3 regions of the Paenarthrobacter sp. TE4293 genome follow, and region 1 is predicted to be linked to each of the others. Evidence: riboswitches for the same ligand, from Rfam matches in the RefSeq annotation. Region 1 holds a riboswitch; each other region holds the start of a gene.
What was found. Region 1 has a riboswitch for glycine ahead of gcvP (aminomethyl-transferring glycine dehydrogenase). Riboswitches for the same ligand answer to the same signal wherever they lie in the genome.

Region 1 (5,650 bases):
GGCGGCACCGGACTTGTCGGCGGGAACCGAGGCCAGGATCAGGTCATTGGAAATGGTCTCCGCGGCACCCACGCCGACCGCCAGAACGGTCAGGGCCGACAACAGGAACACCGGTCCGCTGCCATGGTCACCAACCACCACGATCAAATAGCCCACACCGCTGAGCGTCAGGCCGGCGGCCACAACGAACCCGGGCCGGACACGCTTGACCAGCGGAACCACCAGCAGTCCTGCGATGATCGTTGCCAGGAGGGCCGGAATCATGGCGATGCCTGCCTCCATGGGGGACTGCCCTTCAACAAGCTGCAAGTGCTGGGCGAAGAAGTAGATGAAGCCCGTCATGGAGAACAGGGACAAGACGTTCGCCACGATTGCCGTGCTGAACACCTTGTTCTTGAACAGGGCAACGTCAAGCATGGGGTTGTCGATGCGCTGCTGACGACGCACGAACAGAATGCCCATCACCAAGCCGAAGCCCATGAACGCAGCCGCGGAAGCGCCGAAACCATGCACCGCGAATTCCTTGATGCCGTAAACGAACGGTGCCATGGTGACCACGGACAGGAGAATGCTGGGCACGTCCACCCGGCCAGGATTGGCATCCTTGGACTCCGGAATCAGCACCCGGCCGAACGCCAACAGCGGCAGGAGCAGGAAGGCTGCCACCAGGAACACGGCACCCCACCAGAAGTGCTCCACCAGCCAGCCGCCGAAAATCGGGCCGAGCGCTGCACCACCGGAGAAACCGGCAGCCCAGACGGCGATCGCCAGGCGGCGGCGGTTGGGATCCGTGAAGATGTTCCGGATCAGGGAGAGGGTGGAGGGCATCAGCATGGCGCCGAAGACGCCAAGGCCCGCGCGTCCGGCAATGAGCCATTCAGCGGAAGGCGCGAACGCCGTAGCAGCCGAAACCGCCGCGAAGCCGGTGCTGCCGATCAGCAATAGCCGCCGTCGTCCGATCCTGTCGCCCAAATTGCCCATGGAAACGAGCAGCGCCGCGAGGACCAGCGGGTAGGCATCAACAATCCAGAGCAATTGGACGCCGCCCACGTCAAGGGAGCGGGCGATCTCAGGCAGGGCGAAGGTGAGCGCGGTGTTGTCGACGGCCACCAGCAGCACCGGGAACATCAGGAGTGCCAGTGCCGTCCAATCGCGCCACGGTGCTGCCGGGCCCATCGTGGGACGAGCGGAACGGGGTGCTTGGGTTGAGGACGGCGAGAACATGACTCTTACTGTACCGTCCAGACGGTATAGTTTCAAATACAACCCAGCGAGCCTTTAGGGAATGATGGACACATGCCACGAAAACCAGTAGCCCGGGACGCTGTCCTGGATGCCTTCGAAGCCCTCCTGATTGAGGTGGGGGAGCGTGCTGCCACGCTCGACGCCGTTGCCAAGCGCGCCGGGGTATCCAAAGGTGGGCTGCTCTACCATTTCCCCAACAAAGAGGCCCTGATTACGGCCCTTCTGGAGCGGCTGGACCTGTTGGCCGACGAGGACACGGAATTGATGAAGGCTGCGCCCGATGGCTCCGCTGCCTATTTCATCCGCTCCTCGCTCTGGGCGGGCACACCCATGGACCGGGCTTTTGTAGCTGCCACCAGGCTGGCCGAAGTAGCCCACGAAGAAACGCGCCGCAGGTTTGCCGCCATTCAACAGCGGTGGCTGGATGTCCTGGCCGAAGACGTCGGTCCGGAGGTGGCCAAGGCAGTCAGCTACATGGGTGATGGCCTCTATTTCAACGCAATGTTCGAAGGTGGCCAGGACGACGGCAACGCAGGACGGGAAGCCGACGTCGAAATCCTGCTGGGAGTCCTCGAGCGGCTGCGGAAGTAGCAGGTCACCCATTTGCGGCGGTGCCCGACACGTAGGACAATTAACCTTTGTGGCCTGCCCTGAACGGGGTCATACATAACTGAAAATGCCTTTGATCTGCGGCGGGAGAGTCCTGCAAGCACGTGATGCAGGCGCCGTAGGAGCAAACCCTCCCCAGGAATCTCTCAGGCCCACGCACCGCCGCGGCGAGGCAACTCTGGAAAGCAGCAGGCGCTCAGCCCACCCCAAGGGTGAAAGAGTGCTGTGCTCACCGACGGTGCAAGCGATGATTGCTCACGCAACGCGCGGAAACTCTCAGGTCCAATACAGAGCGGGGAGGAACCCAGCCGCTGTGGCGTACCCAAACGCCGCCCAAGTAATGGAGTTCCTTCGTGACGGTTAGTTCTGCCTCCACCACCTTCGTCGATCGGCATATCGGCGCCCGCCGCCAGGCCGACATCGAGACCATGCTCAAGTCCGTCGGCTACGACACTGTCGATTCGTTGGTCGACACCGCCGTTCCGAACGACATCCGCCAGGACGTCGCCCTCACCCTGCAGAACGCATTGAGCGAAGTTGAGGTCCTTGCTGAGCTGCGCAAGCTCGCGTCCAAGAACAAGACCGCCGTCCAGATGATCGGCCAGGGCTACTTCGATACCGTGACGCCGCCGGTGATCCGCCGCAACATCCTTGAGTCCCCGGCGTGGTACACCGCCTACACCCCCTACCAGCCGGAAATTTCCCAGGGCCGCCTCGAAGCACTCCTGAACTTCCAGACCATGGTCCAGGACCTGGTCGGCCTGCCGATCGCCAACGCCTCACTGCTGGACGAAGCAACCGCAGTAGCAGAGGCCGTCCTGATGATGCGCCGCGCCAATAAGAACAAGGCCGTCCAGGATGGCAAAACCGTCCTCGACGCCGACTGCCTCCCGCAGACCATCGCCATCGTCAAGGGCCGCGCCGAGGCGCTCGGCTTCGAGGTTGAGGTCGCCGACCTCTCCACCGGCCTCCCGGAAGGTGCCATCAACGGCGTCGTCCTCCAGCAGCCCGGCGTTTCGGGTCGCGTGTTCGACCACTCCGCCGTGATCGCGGAGGCCAAGGAGCGCGGCGCGCTGGTCACGGTCGCCGCCGACCTTCTTTCCCTGACGCTCATCACCCCTCCGGGCGAGCAGGGTGCCGACATTGCCGTCGGTTCCGCGCAGCGCCTGGGCGTTCCGCTGTTCTTCGGCGGCCCGCACGCCGCCTACATGGCCGTCCAGAAGGGTCTGGAGCGTTCCATGCCCGGCCGTCTGGTGGGCGTTTCCAAGGACGACGCCGGTGTCCCCGCCTACCGCTTGGCGCTGCAGACCCGCGAGCAGCACATCCGCCGCGAGAAGGCCACGTCCAACATCTGCACCGCGCAGGCGCTCCTCGCGATCGTTGCCTCGATGTACGCCGTCTACCACGGCCCCGAGGGCCTGAAGGCGATCGCCGAAACCGCCCACGGCCACGCACGCGTCCTTGCAGCGTCACTGAAGGCTGCCGGCGTCGAGGTCCTTCACGGTTCCTTCTTCGACACCATCACCGTCCGCGTCCCCGGCAAGGCAGGCGGGATCGTCGCCGCAGCCGAGGCCAAGGGCATCAACCTGCGTGGCGTTGACGCTGACACGGTTGGAATTTCTGTTGATGAGACCACCACTTCCGAGATTGTCGGCAGCGTCCTCGATGTCTTTGGCGCTTCGGTCGCCGATGCCGCTGAAGGCTTCGCGCTCGATGGTTCCGTTGAGCGCACCAGCGACTTCATGCAGCACCCTGTGTTCAACACCCACCGCTCAGAAACCCAGCTCCTTCGCTACATCCGCAAGCTCTCTGACCGGGACCTCGCGCTGGACCGCACCATGATCCCGCTGGGCTCCTGCACCATGAAGCTCAACGCCACGGCTGAAATGGAAGCCATCTCCTGGCCGGAGTTCGCCTCCATCCACCCGTTCGCTCCGGATTCCCAGACCGAGGGCTGGCGCGAGCTGATCACCGATCTCGAGGCACAGCTGACCGAGATCACCGGCTACGACCAGGTCTCCATCCAGCCGAACGCCGGTTCCCAGGGTGAGCTCGCGGGCCTGCTGGCGATCCGCGGCTACCACCTGTCCCGCGGAGACGAGCAGCGCAACGTCTGCCTCATTCCGGCTTCCGCCCACGGCACCAACGCAGCTTCGGCAGTCTTGGCCGGCATGAAGGTAGTGGTCGTCGCCACTGCTCCCGATGGAACCATCGACCACGTGGACCTCAAGAACAAGATCGAAGCCCACCGGGACGCGCTCTCGGCCATCATGATCACCTACCCGTCCACCCACGGTGTTTACGACGCCGACGTGCGCGAAGTCTGCGATGCCATCCACGAGGCCGGCGGCCAGGTCTACATCGACGGCGCCAACCTCAACGCACTCGTCGGGCTCGCGCAGCCGGGCAAGTTCGGCGGCGACGTGTCCCACCTGAACCTGCACAAGACCTTCTGCATCCCGCACGGCGGCGGCGGACCCGGCGTTGGCCCGGTTGCTGCCAAGGCACACCTCGCACCGTTCATGCCCGGTGACGCGGCGTCCTGGACTGAGGGCAACGACGTCCCGATTTCGGCGTCCCGCTTCGGTTCCGCCGGTGTTCTCCCGATCTCGTGGGCGTACGTGAAGCTCATGGGCGGCCAGGGCCTGACCGAAGCCACCAAGTCCGCGCTGCTGGCTGCGAACTACATTGCCTCCCGCCTCAACGACCACTTCCCGGTGCTCTACACCGGCGAAGGCGGACTCGTGGCGCACGAGTGCATCCTGGACCTCCGCGAGCTCACCGCCAAGACGGGCGTCACTGCCGAGGACGTGGCCAAGCGCCTTATCGACTTCGGCTTCCACGCACCCACCCTGGCGTTCCCGGTAGCAGGTACGCTCATGGTGGAGCCCACCGAGTCCGAGGACCTGGCCGAGATCGACCGCTTCATCGAAGCCATGATCACCATCCGCAAGGAAATCGACCAGGTTGCTGCCGGTGACTTCTCCGTGCAGGATTCCCCGCTTCGCCGCGCGCCCCACACGGCGGCCGCCGTCGTGAATTCCGACTGGGACCGCGCGTACCCGCGCGAGCAGGCCGCGTTCCCGGTCCACCACCTCAAGCAGGACAAGTACTTCCCGCCCGTTGGCCGCATCGACGGCGCAGCCGGCGACCGCAACCTGGTCTGCTCCTGCCCGCCGATCGAAGACTTCGAGAACTAAGGACTGGTCATGTCTGAGAACTACACCGCGCTCTATGAAGAGCACAAGAAGCTCGGCGCGTCCTTCACGGACTTCGGCGGGTGGCAGATGCCCCTCAAGTACTCCTCCGAGCTGGCCGAGCACCACGCCGTCCGCAAGTCCGCCGGTCTGTTCGACCTCTCCCACATGGGCGAAGTCTGGGTCACCGGTCCCGAAGCCGCTGCGTTCCTGGACTACGCCCTGGTGGGTAAGATCTCCGCCATGGCCGAGGGCAAAGCCAAGTACTCGCTGATCTGCCAGGAAGACGGCGGCATCATCGATGACCTCATCACCTACCGCCGCCCCTCTCCCGTTGAAGGCCAGGACAAGTTCCTCGTAGTGCCGAACGCCGGCAACGCGAAGGTCGTGGCCGAGGCCTTGCTGGAGCGCGCTGCAGGGTTCGACGTGGTGGTTGAGGACGCCTCCGCCGAGACGTCGCTCATCGCCGTCCAGGGTCCTCTGGCGGAAGCAATCCTCCTGCGCCTGGTGCCTGCGGAGCAGCACTCTTTGGTGACGGAACTGAAGTACTACGCCGCCGTCGAGGTGACCTTCCTGGTCGCAGGGAGCGGCCAGGACCT
Region 2 (5,650 bases), on a different contig from region 1:
GATCATGATGCAGGACAGGACGTCCTTGTTGGCTTCGATTTTGGCGGTCAGGTCAGCGTGGTCGATGGTGCCGTCGGCGGCCGTGGCCACCACCACCACCTTCATCCCGGCCAAGACTGCCGAAGCTGCGTTGGTGCCGTGCGCCGACGCCGGGATCAAGCAGACAGTGCGCTGCCCGTCACCACGGGACAGGTGATATCCACGGATCGCCAGCAGGCCCGCGAGCTCACCCTGCGAACCGGCGTTCGGCTGGATGGAGACCTGGTCGTAGCCCGTGATCTCCGTGAGATCCGCTTCCAGGTCCTCAATCAGTTCACGCCAACCAGCAGTCTGGTGGTCCGGAGCGAACGGGTGGATCGAGGCGAACTCAGGCCAGGAAATTGCTTCCATCTCGGCGGTGGCGTTGAGCTTCATGGTGCACGAGCCCAGCGGAATCATGGTGCGGTCCAGCGCGAGGTCCCGGTCGGACAGCTTGCGGATATAGCGCAACAGCTGCGTCTCGGAGCGGTGGGTGTTGAACACCGGGTGCTGCAGGAAGTCAGAGGTGCGGGCCACCTCAGAGGGCAGCTCGAACCCGGAGGCGTCCTTAACCGGACCGGCACCGAAGGCGACGGCAACCGCGGAGAGGACCTCCGGCGTCGTGGTTTCATCAACCGAAACCCCAACGGTGTCGGCGTCGATGAACCGCAGGTTGATGCCGCGGGCTTCGGCGGCGGCGATGACCTTGTCGGCCTTGCCCGGGACTCGGACGGTGAGGGTGTCGAAGAAGGCCTCGGAGACGAGTTCGCGGCCGGCCTTCTGCAGCGCCGTGGCGAGGGTGCGGGCGTGGCCGTGCACGGTTTCGGCGATCGCTTTGAGGCCCTCGGGGCCGTGGTAGACGGCGTACATCGAAGCCACGATGGCGAGCAGCGCCTGCGCCGTACAGATGTTGGACGTCGCCTTTTCGCGGCGGATATGCTGCTCGCGCGTCTGGAGTGCCAGGCGGTAAGCCGGGACACCCGCGTTGTCCTTGGACACTCCGACGATGCGTCCTGGGAGCGTGCGCTCCATACCTTCGCGGACGGCCATGTAAGCGGCGTGCGGGCCACCGAAGAACAGCGGGACGCCGAAGCGCTGCGCAGTTCCGACGGCAATATCGGCACCCTGCTCGCCCGGGGGCGTGATGAGGGTGAGCGCCAAAAGGTCGGCGGCGACTGTGACCAACGCACCGCGTTCCTTGGCCTCAGCGATGACGCCGGAGTGGTCGAAGACGCGGCCGGAAACGCCGGGCTGCTGCAGGACGATGCCGTTGATGTCGCCATCGGGAAGGCCAGCCGAAAGGTCAGCGATCTGCACCTCGAAGCCCAGCGCCTCAGCGCGGCCCTTCACAATGGCGATGGTCTGCGGGAGGAGGTCTGCGTCCAGGACGGTCTTGCCGTCCTTGGCAGTCTTGGACTTGTTGGCTCGACGCATCAGCAGCACGGCCTCTGCCACGGCGGTGGCTTCATCCAGGAGCGAGGCGTTGGCTACAGGAAGTCCCGTGAGGTCCTGGACCATCGTCTGGAAGTTGAGCAGTGCTTCGAGGCGGCCTTGGGAAATTTCCGGCTGGTACGGGGTGTAGGCGGTGTACCAAGCGGGAGCTTCCAGGATGTTGCGGCGGATCACCGGGGGCGTGACGGTGTCGTAGTAGCCCTGGCCGATCATCTGGACGGCGGTCTTGTTCTTGGACGCGAGCTTGCGGAGCTCGGCGAGGACCTGCACCTCGGTGAGGGCGTCCTGCAACTTCAGGGCAGTGTCCTGGCGGATGGAATCGGGGACGGCGACATCTACCAGGCCGTCGACTGAGTCGTAGCCGATGGCCTTGAGCATGGTGTCAACGTCGGCTTGGCGGCGGGCGCCAATGTGCCGGTCCGCGAAGGCGGTGGGGGTTGATTGAACAGTCAAGAGGAACTCCATGATTCAGGCGCCCACTGAGCGCCACGATGATGTGGGGTTCCTCCCCGCTCTGTATTGGACCTGAGAGATTCCGCAGGAATGGTTGCCTGCTTGCACCGTCGGTGAGCCCGGTGACCCGGACTGCTTTCCAGAGTTGCCTAACCGCGGCGGTACATGGGCCTGAGAGATTCCTGGGGAGGATTTGCTCCTACGGCGCCTGACTGGATGTACCGGCAGGACTCTCCCGCCGCAGATCAAAAGCGTTGCGCCACTTCCGTGACACGCTTCACACCATAGCGGCTTGGTTTGAAAAAGCGCAAGCAAGCTGCGGCTACTGATGCATCGCCTCATGGATCTGCAGAGCGAACCACAACTGGGCGACGGTGGACGTTTCCCCCATGTCCAGGCCCGTCAGCTCGCCGATTTTCCGTATCCGGTAGATGATGGTTTGCCGGTGCGCGAACAACGCTGTTGCGGTCTTTTGCCAGGAACGCTGCGAGTCCAAATACGTCCTCAAGGTGACTATGAGATCGCCTTCCTGGCTCTGCTCATAGTCGAAAATCGGGCCTAAAAGGCGCCGTACCAGCGCGGTTCCTTCCTCGAAACTGGTGAGTCCCAACCACGACGGCCCCTGCTCGTAGCGGGTTAGCCCCTGGTTGGTGGCTCGGGCTGAACCAAGCGCCCAAAGGGATTCCTGCAACGCTCGTTGAATATTCGCCACAGCTGCCGGCGCGCTGATCCCGATCGAGGTTTCCCTTCCAGCGCAGTGCACCAGGATGTCGACAGGCACGTCGGCCGGGACCGCCACGTGGAGCCTGTTGTTCCGCTTCAGCGACGCCGACGCGACCCCGTGCCGCCAGAGTTCGACGTGCACGTTGGCCAGCCTGTCGCCGTCGTCCGCAGTTTTTTGGTAGGCGCCTGCCGCCATGGAGGCCAGCAGTAATTCCTGGGGCGGAACCTCAAAGCCCGCCAGCCGGCTCTCCATCTCGGCCACGCCGAGACGTCCGTCCATGGCCTGTAACAGGAACTCACCGGCCAACCGGTGGCGGCCCTCCAAAGACAAAACGATCCGAGAAAGCTGGAGTCCCAGCACGGTTGCGGCGTGGAGGAGTACGACGGCGTCCGGGTGCGGTTCGCTGTGGGGCAGCACTACCAGGAGCGCGTTGGCATGGGTGGGAATGTCCATGGTGAGCACGTGCCGGCCTCGGATGCGGTGCCACTGGAAGTTCTTCCCGGCGAGGGACACCTGCCCGGACAACGGAGCCCACTCCTCGGCAAGGAACACCGGGAGGACGTCCCCGTCCGGGTGCCAGGGATGGAGGCAGCGGCGGTCCACCACGTAAAGGTCCGCGTCGAGCTCGGTGGCAAGCCGCTGGACCAGGCTCTGCCAGTGGTCCTCGGAGGCTCCGGCAGTGCGGAGGAGATCGTAGACGCGGGCAGTTTGCCGCAGCCGGCGGGATTCTTCCAGCAGCGAGGACTCGGCGACGGACCGGGCGATAGCGATGAACGGCAACGGGTACGGGATGTTGATCAGGGGCAACGGGAGTTCGTCGCATGCGGCCAGGAACTCCTCCGTCAGTGGCGGCGCGTGCATCTTCTCGCCGATCGCCAAGGCACTGGCGCCGCTGTCCCTGAGGGACTCGGCGAGCGCCACTTGCCCGTCCGCGTCGGCGGGAATGGACAAGCCGTTGGTCATCATGAGCTCGCCGCCTGTGACCCACTCCCACAACCTGGGCAGGTCCGAGGTGTGGGCCCAGGTGATGCGGTTATCCAAGCCGGCCGATCCGGCCAGGAGAGTCAGGCCCAGCTGCGGTTCGGCGACGAGTTCCGCGACGGTGATTGCCATCTCCTACCCTCCGGCCCTCTCCTGAGGCGGCGCGTTTTCCCGCCTCCGGGGCGCTTAGACATTCGTCTAAACTCCTCCACTATTTGTAGTCAATGTATCGCTATCGGGAGTGATGCGCGTCACCAAGAATGGAATTACCTACTTCCCGCTCAACGGCGAGCACCACTCACCCCAAGGATCCGGCAATGACAACGCACAAGCCCATCGGCCCAGTCGACGCAACCAAAGTCCCCCGGTATGCAGGCCTCGGTACTTTCGCCCGTCTCCCCCAAATCGACCGCGTTCCCGACTACGACATCGCGATCGTCGGCGTCCCGTTCGACGGTGGAACCTCCTTCCGGCCCGGCGCCCGTTTCGGTCCTGCCGCAGTCCGCGAGGCCTCACGCCTCCTCCGCCCCGGCTACCACCCGGAGCTCGACGTTGAACCCGTATACGAGGCCCAGGTGGTGGACGCCGGCGACATCGCCTGCACTCCGTACGACATCACGCGGGCGGTCCGTGAGATCGAAGAGCAGGCGTTGCCTTTGATCAGCGGTGGCAACGGGCTAAGCAAGGACAAGCGGCTCATTTCCATCGGCGGGGACCACACCATCGCACTGCCCATGCTGAGGGCCTTGAACAAGGTCCACGGCCCGGTAGCGTTGCTGCACTTCGACGCACATCTGGACACGTGGGATACGTACTTCGACCAGCCCATCACGCACGGCACCATCTTCCGGCGGGCGTTCGAGGAAGGACTCCTTGTGGAGGACAGGTCGATGCACGTCGGCATCCGCGGACCGGTCTATGATCGCAACGACTTCCTCCGCGACCATGAATTCGGGTTCCAGATCATCCGGTGCTCTGACCTGGACGTCATCGGGGTTCCGGCCGCCATCCAGCAGGTGAAGGACAGGCTGGGCGACACCCCGGTCTACGTCTCCATCGACATTGACGTGCTGGATCCGGCCTTTGCACCCGGCACAGGAACGCCGGAAATGGGCGGGCTCCACTCCCGCGAACTCCTGGCCCTGCTCCGTGGACTGAACGGCATCAACATCGTGGGCGCCGACGTCGTGGAAGTCGCTCCGGCCTACGACCATGCAGACATCACCACCGTCGCCGCCGCCACCCTTGTCTTCGACCTTTTGGGGCTCATGGTGAACCGCAGCAACGCTAACAGCACAGTTGGCCGCGAGTTGGCCTCGGCATCGCGGACCGCATCATGAGCACCGTGCCAACAACCGAGGTTCCCCGGCTCGAGGACAAAACCATCCAGCCCATCCCCGCCAATGAGCGGCACGGCAAAGCCCGGGACCTCTTCACCATCTGGTTCGGCTCCAACATCATGATCATGACCATCGTGACCGGCGGACTCGCCACCACGGTGTTTGGCCTGGGATTCGTCCCGGCGATCGTGGGCATCATCATCGGCAACGTGGTGGGCGGCGTCTTCATGGCGCTTCACTCCGCCCAGGGACCGCAGCTGGGGGTGGCCCAGATGATCCAGACCCGCGGCCAGTTCGGCTCCTTCGGGGCTCTGTTGATCGTGGTCATCGTGGTGGTCATGTACGTCGGCTTCTTCGCGGCGAACCTCGTGTTCGGCGGCGAAGCAATGGCCGCCGTCAGCCCGGGCATCAGCGTTGACGCGGGCATCATCATCATTGGAGTCGTCAGCGTGATCGCCACGATCTTCGGTTACCGTCTCATCCACGCCTACGCCCGCGTCCTCAGCGTCGCCGCCGGACTGGCCCTGCTGCTGGCGTTCGGCTGGATCCTGCTGGTCCACGGACTGCCCGGCAACTTCCTGGAGACAGGCAACTTCAACTGGGTCGGCTTCATGGGAACCATCTCCGTCTCCGCCCTGTGGCAACTGGCCTACGCCCCTTACGTCTCCGACTACTCGCGCTA
Region 3 (5,650 bases), on a different contig from region 1:
ACGTTGGGGGCAACCTCAAGCTCGCCTCCTTCAACGTGCTGAACTACTTCCCCACCACCGGCGACCAGCTGGCCGGCTGCGTCTTCTACACCGACCGCGAGGGCAATCCGATCACGGTCAAGGAGGGCTGCAACGCCCGCGGCGCGGCCAACGCAGAGAACTTCGAACGCCAGCAGGCCAAGATCGTCGCGGCCATCACCAAGTCCGGCGCCGACGTCGTATCCCTCGAAGAGATCGAGAACTCAGCACAGTTCGGCAAGAACCGTGACGACGCACTTTCCAAACTCGTGGACGCCCTGAACGTCAAGACGCCGGGTGTGTGGGACTACGTGCGCACACCCGCCAACGCTCCCCCGCTGGGCGATGAGGACATGATCCGCACAGCATTCATCTTCAAGAAGGCCGTTGCCGAACCCGTGGGCGAGTCCATCATCCACAACGACACCGTGGCTTTCGCAAGTGCCCGCAAGCCTCTGGCCCAGGTCTTCAAGCCGGTCGGCGGAGACGATGGCAAGAAGTTCATCGCGATCGTGAACCACTTCAAGTCCAAGGGCTCCGCGGCCACGCCGGACGATACCGACAAGGGCCAGGGCGCTTCGAACATCGCCCGCACCAAGCAGGCGGAATCGTTGCTCGCTTTCTCCAAGGACCTCCAGGCGTCCAAAGGCACCGACAAGGTCTTCCTGATCGGTGACTTCAACGCCTACTCCAAGGAAGACCCCATCAACGTCCTCACCGGCGCCGGCTACACCGACCTTGAGGTGGGTACGGGCAAGCACTCGTACCTGTTCGGCGGCATGGTGGGTTCCCTGGACCACATCCTCGCTTCCCCTGCCGCCCACAAGGTGGTCACGGGAACAGACATCTGGAATATCAACTCCGTGGAGTCCGTCGCCCTGGAGTACAGCAGGTATAACAACAATGTGACCAACTACTATGCCGCGGACGAGTTCCGGGCAAGCGACCACGATCCTGTGGTGGTGGGCCTGAACCTGACCACGGAGGCGCCGGCGAGCGTTGACCTGCAGTTCCTGGGAATCAACGACTTCCACGGCCGCATCGACTCCAACACGGTGCTCTTTGCCGGAACAGTTGAGAAGCTCCGGGCGGCAGCCGCCCCGGGCGCCACGGCCTTCATCTCGGCCGGCGATAACATCGGCGCCTCGCTCTTCGCATCTTCCGTAGCGAAGGACCAGCCGACCATTGACGTCCTGAACACCCTGGAACTGCAGGCTTCCGCTGTGGGCAACCACGAGTTCGACGGCGGCTGGCAGGACCTCCGCGACCGCGTCATAGCGGAGGGCAACAACGCGAAGTTCGCCTACCTGGGTGCGAATGTTTACCAGAAGGGCACCACCACTCCGGTCCTGCCGGAATACAAGGTGCTGGACATGAACGGCATGCGCGTGGCCGTGATCGGCACGGTAACGCAGGAAGTTCCTTCCCTGGTCACTCCTGCCGGAATCACGGACCTGGAGTTCGGCGATCCTGTGGACGCCATTAACCGGGTTGCCGCGAAGATCAAGGCGGGGAACCTGGCCGACCTCATCATCGTGGAAAACCACGACGGCGCCGCATCCGGCACGCCCGAAGGCGCCACGCTGGAGCAGGAAGTTGCAGCCGGCGGACCGTTTGCCAAGCTCGTCAATGAAACCACGCCTGACGTCGCCGCGATCTTCACCGGGCACACGCACAAGGAGTACGCCTGGGATGCCCCGGTATTGGACGCCAACGGCCAACCGACCGGCACAACACGTCCGATCGTGCAGACCGGCAATTACGGCGAGAATGTGGGCAGCGTGACCCTCACGGTGGATACCGCCACGAAGTCGGTGACCGCGTACAAGGCCGCCGTTGTGGACCGGACCACAGAAACCGCTGACAGCCTGGTTGCTGCCTACCCGCGGGTGGCTGCCGTGAAGACCATCGTGGACAAGGCCCTTGCGCAGGCTGCGGAGATCGGCAACCAGCCGGTGGGTGCAGTCACCGCTGATATCACCACGGCATTCACGCCGGATCCGGCCGGCGGCGCCCCCAAGCGGGACGATCGCGCGAGCGAATCCACACTGGGCAACCTGGTGGCGGACTCACTGGTGGATACGCTCAAGGCGCCCGAGCTGGGTGCGGCGGAGATCGGCGTCGTCAACCCCGGCGGCCTGCGTAACGAGCTCTACTACGCGCCGGACGGCACCATCACCTACGCCGAGGCCAATGCGGTCCTGCCGTTCGTGAACAACCTCTGGACCACGTCCCTGACGGGTGCGCAGTTCAAGACGCTCCTGGAGCAGCAGTGGCAGACCAACGCTGACGGCACGGTACCCAGCCGCCCCTACCAGCAGTTGGGCCTGTCCAAGAACGTCAACTACACCTACGACGCCGCACGCGCGGCGGGCGACCGCGTCACCGGCATCTGGGTGAACGGCGCTGTGATCGATCCTGCCAAGCAATACAGGATCGGGACGTTCAGCTTCCTGGCCACCGGAGGTGACAACTTCCGGGTCTTCAAGGAAGGCAGCAATACGAAGGACACCGGGCTGGTGGACCGCGACGCCTGGATCAAGTACCTCCAGGAGCACAAGCCAGTGTCACCGGACTTCGCGCGCCGCTCTGTTGCCGTGGTGAACTCCACGGCCGCCGAGGTCAAGGCCGGTGAACCCATCGCCCTGGCCGTTTCCAAGCTGAACCTGACGTCCATCGGCAGTCCCGCGAACGCTACGCTCAACGCCGTCTTCGTTGACAGCAAGGGTGCAGCAGTGGCACTTGGATCCGTTCCGGTCACAGCGGGCGCAGCCACGGTGGACCTCAAGGTTCCCGCGGCCGCAGCCGCAGGCACCGGCACTGTGGTGCTGACCGCCGTCGAAAGCGGAACCGTGGTGAAGGCGTTGGTGAAGGTAGCCGGGAGCGGAACGAACCCGCCGCAGTGCATCGCACCCACCAAGCCGTCCAAGTGGTACGACATTGTGGGCTGGCTCCGGTACGCGTTTGCGTGGCTGGAGTACCAGAGGTGCTTGAGGGGCTGACCGTCCCCTGAGTGAAACACAAGGCAGGGCCCCTTACGATCTTCTTCGTGAGGGGCCCTGCCTTGTGTTTCCGGCGCGGTTACTTGGTAGCTGGTTCCGGCTCCTGTTCCTGGACCCTGTCTGCGTCGCGCTGGAGCTCTGCCTTGAAGAGCTCGTACCGGGCAAGGTGGGCAGGACGACGACGCAGGATGAACCAGGCGGCGCCGAGGATCACGAACCACACTGGTGTGGCCAGCAGCGCGGCGAGGGTGTCCGGCTGCGTGGTCAGCGCCCAGAGGACGAAGGCAAAGAAGGCGAAGACCACCCACACCATCACCACGCCGCCGGGCATCTTGAAGGCTGAGGAATCGTGCAGGTGCGGGCGGCGCTTCCGGAAGGCCAGGTAGCTGGCCAGGATGATGGACCACACGAAGACGAAGCACACTGCGGAGACCGTGGTGACCATGTCGAACGCCTTGCCGATGTCCGAGCCCGCGTACATGAGGACGACGCCGGACAGCAGCAGGACGCAGGACAGGAACAGTGCGTTGCGGGGTACTTTGCGTCCGGAGAGTGCGCCGAACACCTTGGGAGCGTCGCCTTCCTGCGCCAGTCCGAACACCATGCGGGACGTGGAGTAGATGCCTGAGTTCGCCGACGACATGGCGGATGTCAGGACCACGAGGTTCACGATTGTGGCAGCGGCGCCGAGACCGGCGAGCGAGAACATCGCGATGAACGGACTGTGCTCGGCAGCGAATTGGGTCCACGGGGTAACTGACATGAGGATGATCAGGGCGCCTACATAGAAGAGCAGGACGCGGATGGGAATGGAGTTGATGGCCTTGGGCAGGTTCTTCTCCGGGTCCTTGGCTTCAGCGGCCGTGGTACCGACCAGTTCGATGCCCACGAAGGCGAAGACGGCGATCTGGAAGCCGGCCACGAAGCCCATGAATTCGTTGGGGAAGAATCCGCCGTGGCTCCACAGGTTGGTAAAGGTGGCCGGTCCGGCATCGGACTGGAAGCCGCTGAAGATCATGAACAAGCCAACAATGATCAGTGCGGCGATGGCGACGATCTTGATGAGGGCGAACCAGAACTCAGTCTCGCCGAAGGCTTTTACCGTGGCCAGGTTCAGGAGCAGGAGGATGCCGATGGTGATCAGCCCGGGTACCCAGAGCGGCAAGGACGGCCACAGTTCCTGGGAATACCCGGCGATCGCGATGACGTCCGCGATCCCGGTGATCACCCAGCAGAACCAGTACGTCCAGCCGGTGAAGAACCCTGCCCAGGGTCCCAGCAGGTCCGCGGCGAAATCGCTGAAGGATTTGTAGTTCAGGTTGCTCAGCAGCAGTTCGCCCATGGCACGCATGACGAAGAACAGCATGAAGCCGATGATCATGTACACGAAAATGACGGACGGTCCGGCAGCGGAGATCGTCTTGCCGGAGCCCATGAAAAGGCCCGTACCAATCGCTCCGCCGATGGCGATGAGCTGGATATGGCGATTGCTGAGCTGGCGCTCGAGATGGGGTGAATCGGTACCGGTGGAAGGCTGAATCGTCATTGGAACTCCATCGTTCAGGCGGCACAGGGTGCCACAAGATTCGGGTTCCTCCCCGCTCTGTAGGTGGACCTGAGAGTTTCCGCCTTCCTGCAGGGCAGGAAGGCTTGCACCTTCGGTGAGCCCGGTTGCCCGGGCTGCTTTCCAGAGTTGCCTCGCCGCGGCGGTACATGGGCCTGAGAGATTCCTGGGGAGGGTTTGCTCCTACGGCGCCTGGGGTGATGTACCGGCAGGGCTCTCCCGCCGCGGATCAAAAGCGCGCACCACCAGCTGGGTGATGCAGCTCACACAGTAGCGAAGGCCGGGCTGCACCGCAACCGTGGGTGGTTAGCGGGCCAGAATGCTACGGGCAATCTCGTCGGCGTCCCGCAGAGTCCGCTGTCCACTGGCGTAGGCCTGTCCGGTCCGCGGCCGGGCTTCAGCGGCAATCGCAGTGCCCCACTGCGACGCAGACAATTGCAAGCCCAAAACGTAGAGGTTTTCCGTGACGGATCCGTTCGCCGCCAAGGGCCGGTAAGGATGCGGCTCCACGTCCAAGCCTGTGGTCTGCACGGGTGCGCCCTCACCACCCATCATGATCTTGGTCCGCACTAAGCCATCGGCCATCAACTGCTCCAACAGCGGCGAGACGTTCATGCCCACCCTGTTGGCGGGCGACATCGCCTCGATAAGGGTCGGCGCTTCAACCGGCTCATCGTGAACCCATGGCGAAACCGCCCGAAACACTTTTGCGGCCCTGTCTACGCTGAACTTCGGGTCCGGCCCGACAAAACTTACGACGCCGGCACGCGCCAAAGCGGCCAACTGTTCCGAGCGCAGGGCAGGCGCACCGCTGGCAAGCCCTTCGACGAAGGATTCGAACCAGCCGCGCAACCCGGCGAGCCATGATTCATCCGTGATGCCGCCGTCTGCCACCACCGATTTGAGGATGGCCCTGCCGGTATGGAGGGCACCGATAGCCATCTTGACAGGGTCCGCTTCACCCAAGGCGGATCGTCGTGCGTCGTCATCCAGATAGGCTGTGATGGCCGCATCCAGCTCACGCCGGGAGGCAAAGGTGCGTCCCGCGAGCGGCGCAGCAAGTCCG

Region 2: it holds a riboswitch for glycine, as region 1 does, so the genes downstream of both, gcvP (aminomethyl-transferring glycine dehydrogenase) here and gcvP (aminomethyl-transferring glycine dehydrogenase) in region 1, are expected to answer to the same signal.
Region 3: it holds a riboswitch for glycine, as region 1 does, so the genes downstream of both, cycA (D-serine/D-alanine/glycine transporter) here and gcvP (aminomethyl-transferring glycine dehydrogenase) in region 1, are expected to answer to the same signal.

Annotation. Positions count from the first base shown of each region.
Region 1 is NZ_JBNJRY010000002.1:526,452-532,101, reverse strand. It holds gene QF015_RS05795 (MFS transporter) at 1-1,224, opposite strand, end outside; gene QF015_RS05790 (TetR/AcrR family transcriptional regulator) at 1,297-1,836, shown strand; glycine riboswitch at 1,929-2,026, shown strand; gene gcvP (aminomethyl-transferring glycine dehydrogenase) at 2,208-5,054, shown strand; gene gcvT (glycine cleavage system aminomethyltransferase GcvT) at 5,064-5,650, shown strand, end outside.
Region 2 is NZ_JBNJRY010000010.1:168,296-173,945, reverse strand. It holds gene gcvP (aminomethyl-transferring glycine dehydrogenase) at 1-1,923, opposite strand, end outside; glycine riboswitch at 2,073-2,171, opposite strand; gene QF015_RS19195 (PucR family transcriptional regulator) at 2,246-3,760, opposite strand; gene speB (agmatinase) at 3,946-4,968, shown strand; gene QF015_RS19185 (purine-cytosine permease family protein) at 4,965-5,650, shown strand, end outside.
Region 3 is NZ_JBNJRY010000006.1:48,982-54,631, forward strand. It holds gene QF015_RS13335 (ExeM/NucH family extracellular endonuclease) at 1-3,020, shown strand, start outside; gene cycA (D-serine/D-alanine/glycine transporter) at 3,100-4,566, opposite strand; glycine riboswitch at 4,718-4,816, opposite strand; gene QF015_RS13345 (FAD/NAD(P)-binding protein) at 4,891-5,650, opposite strand, start outside.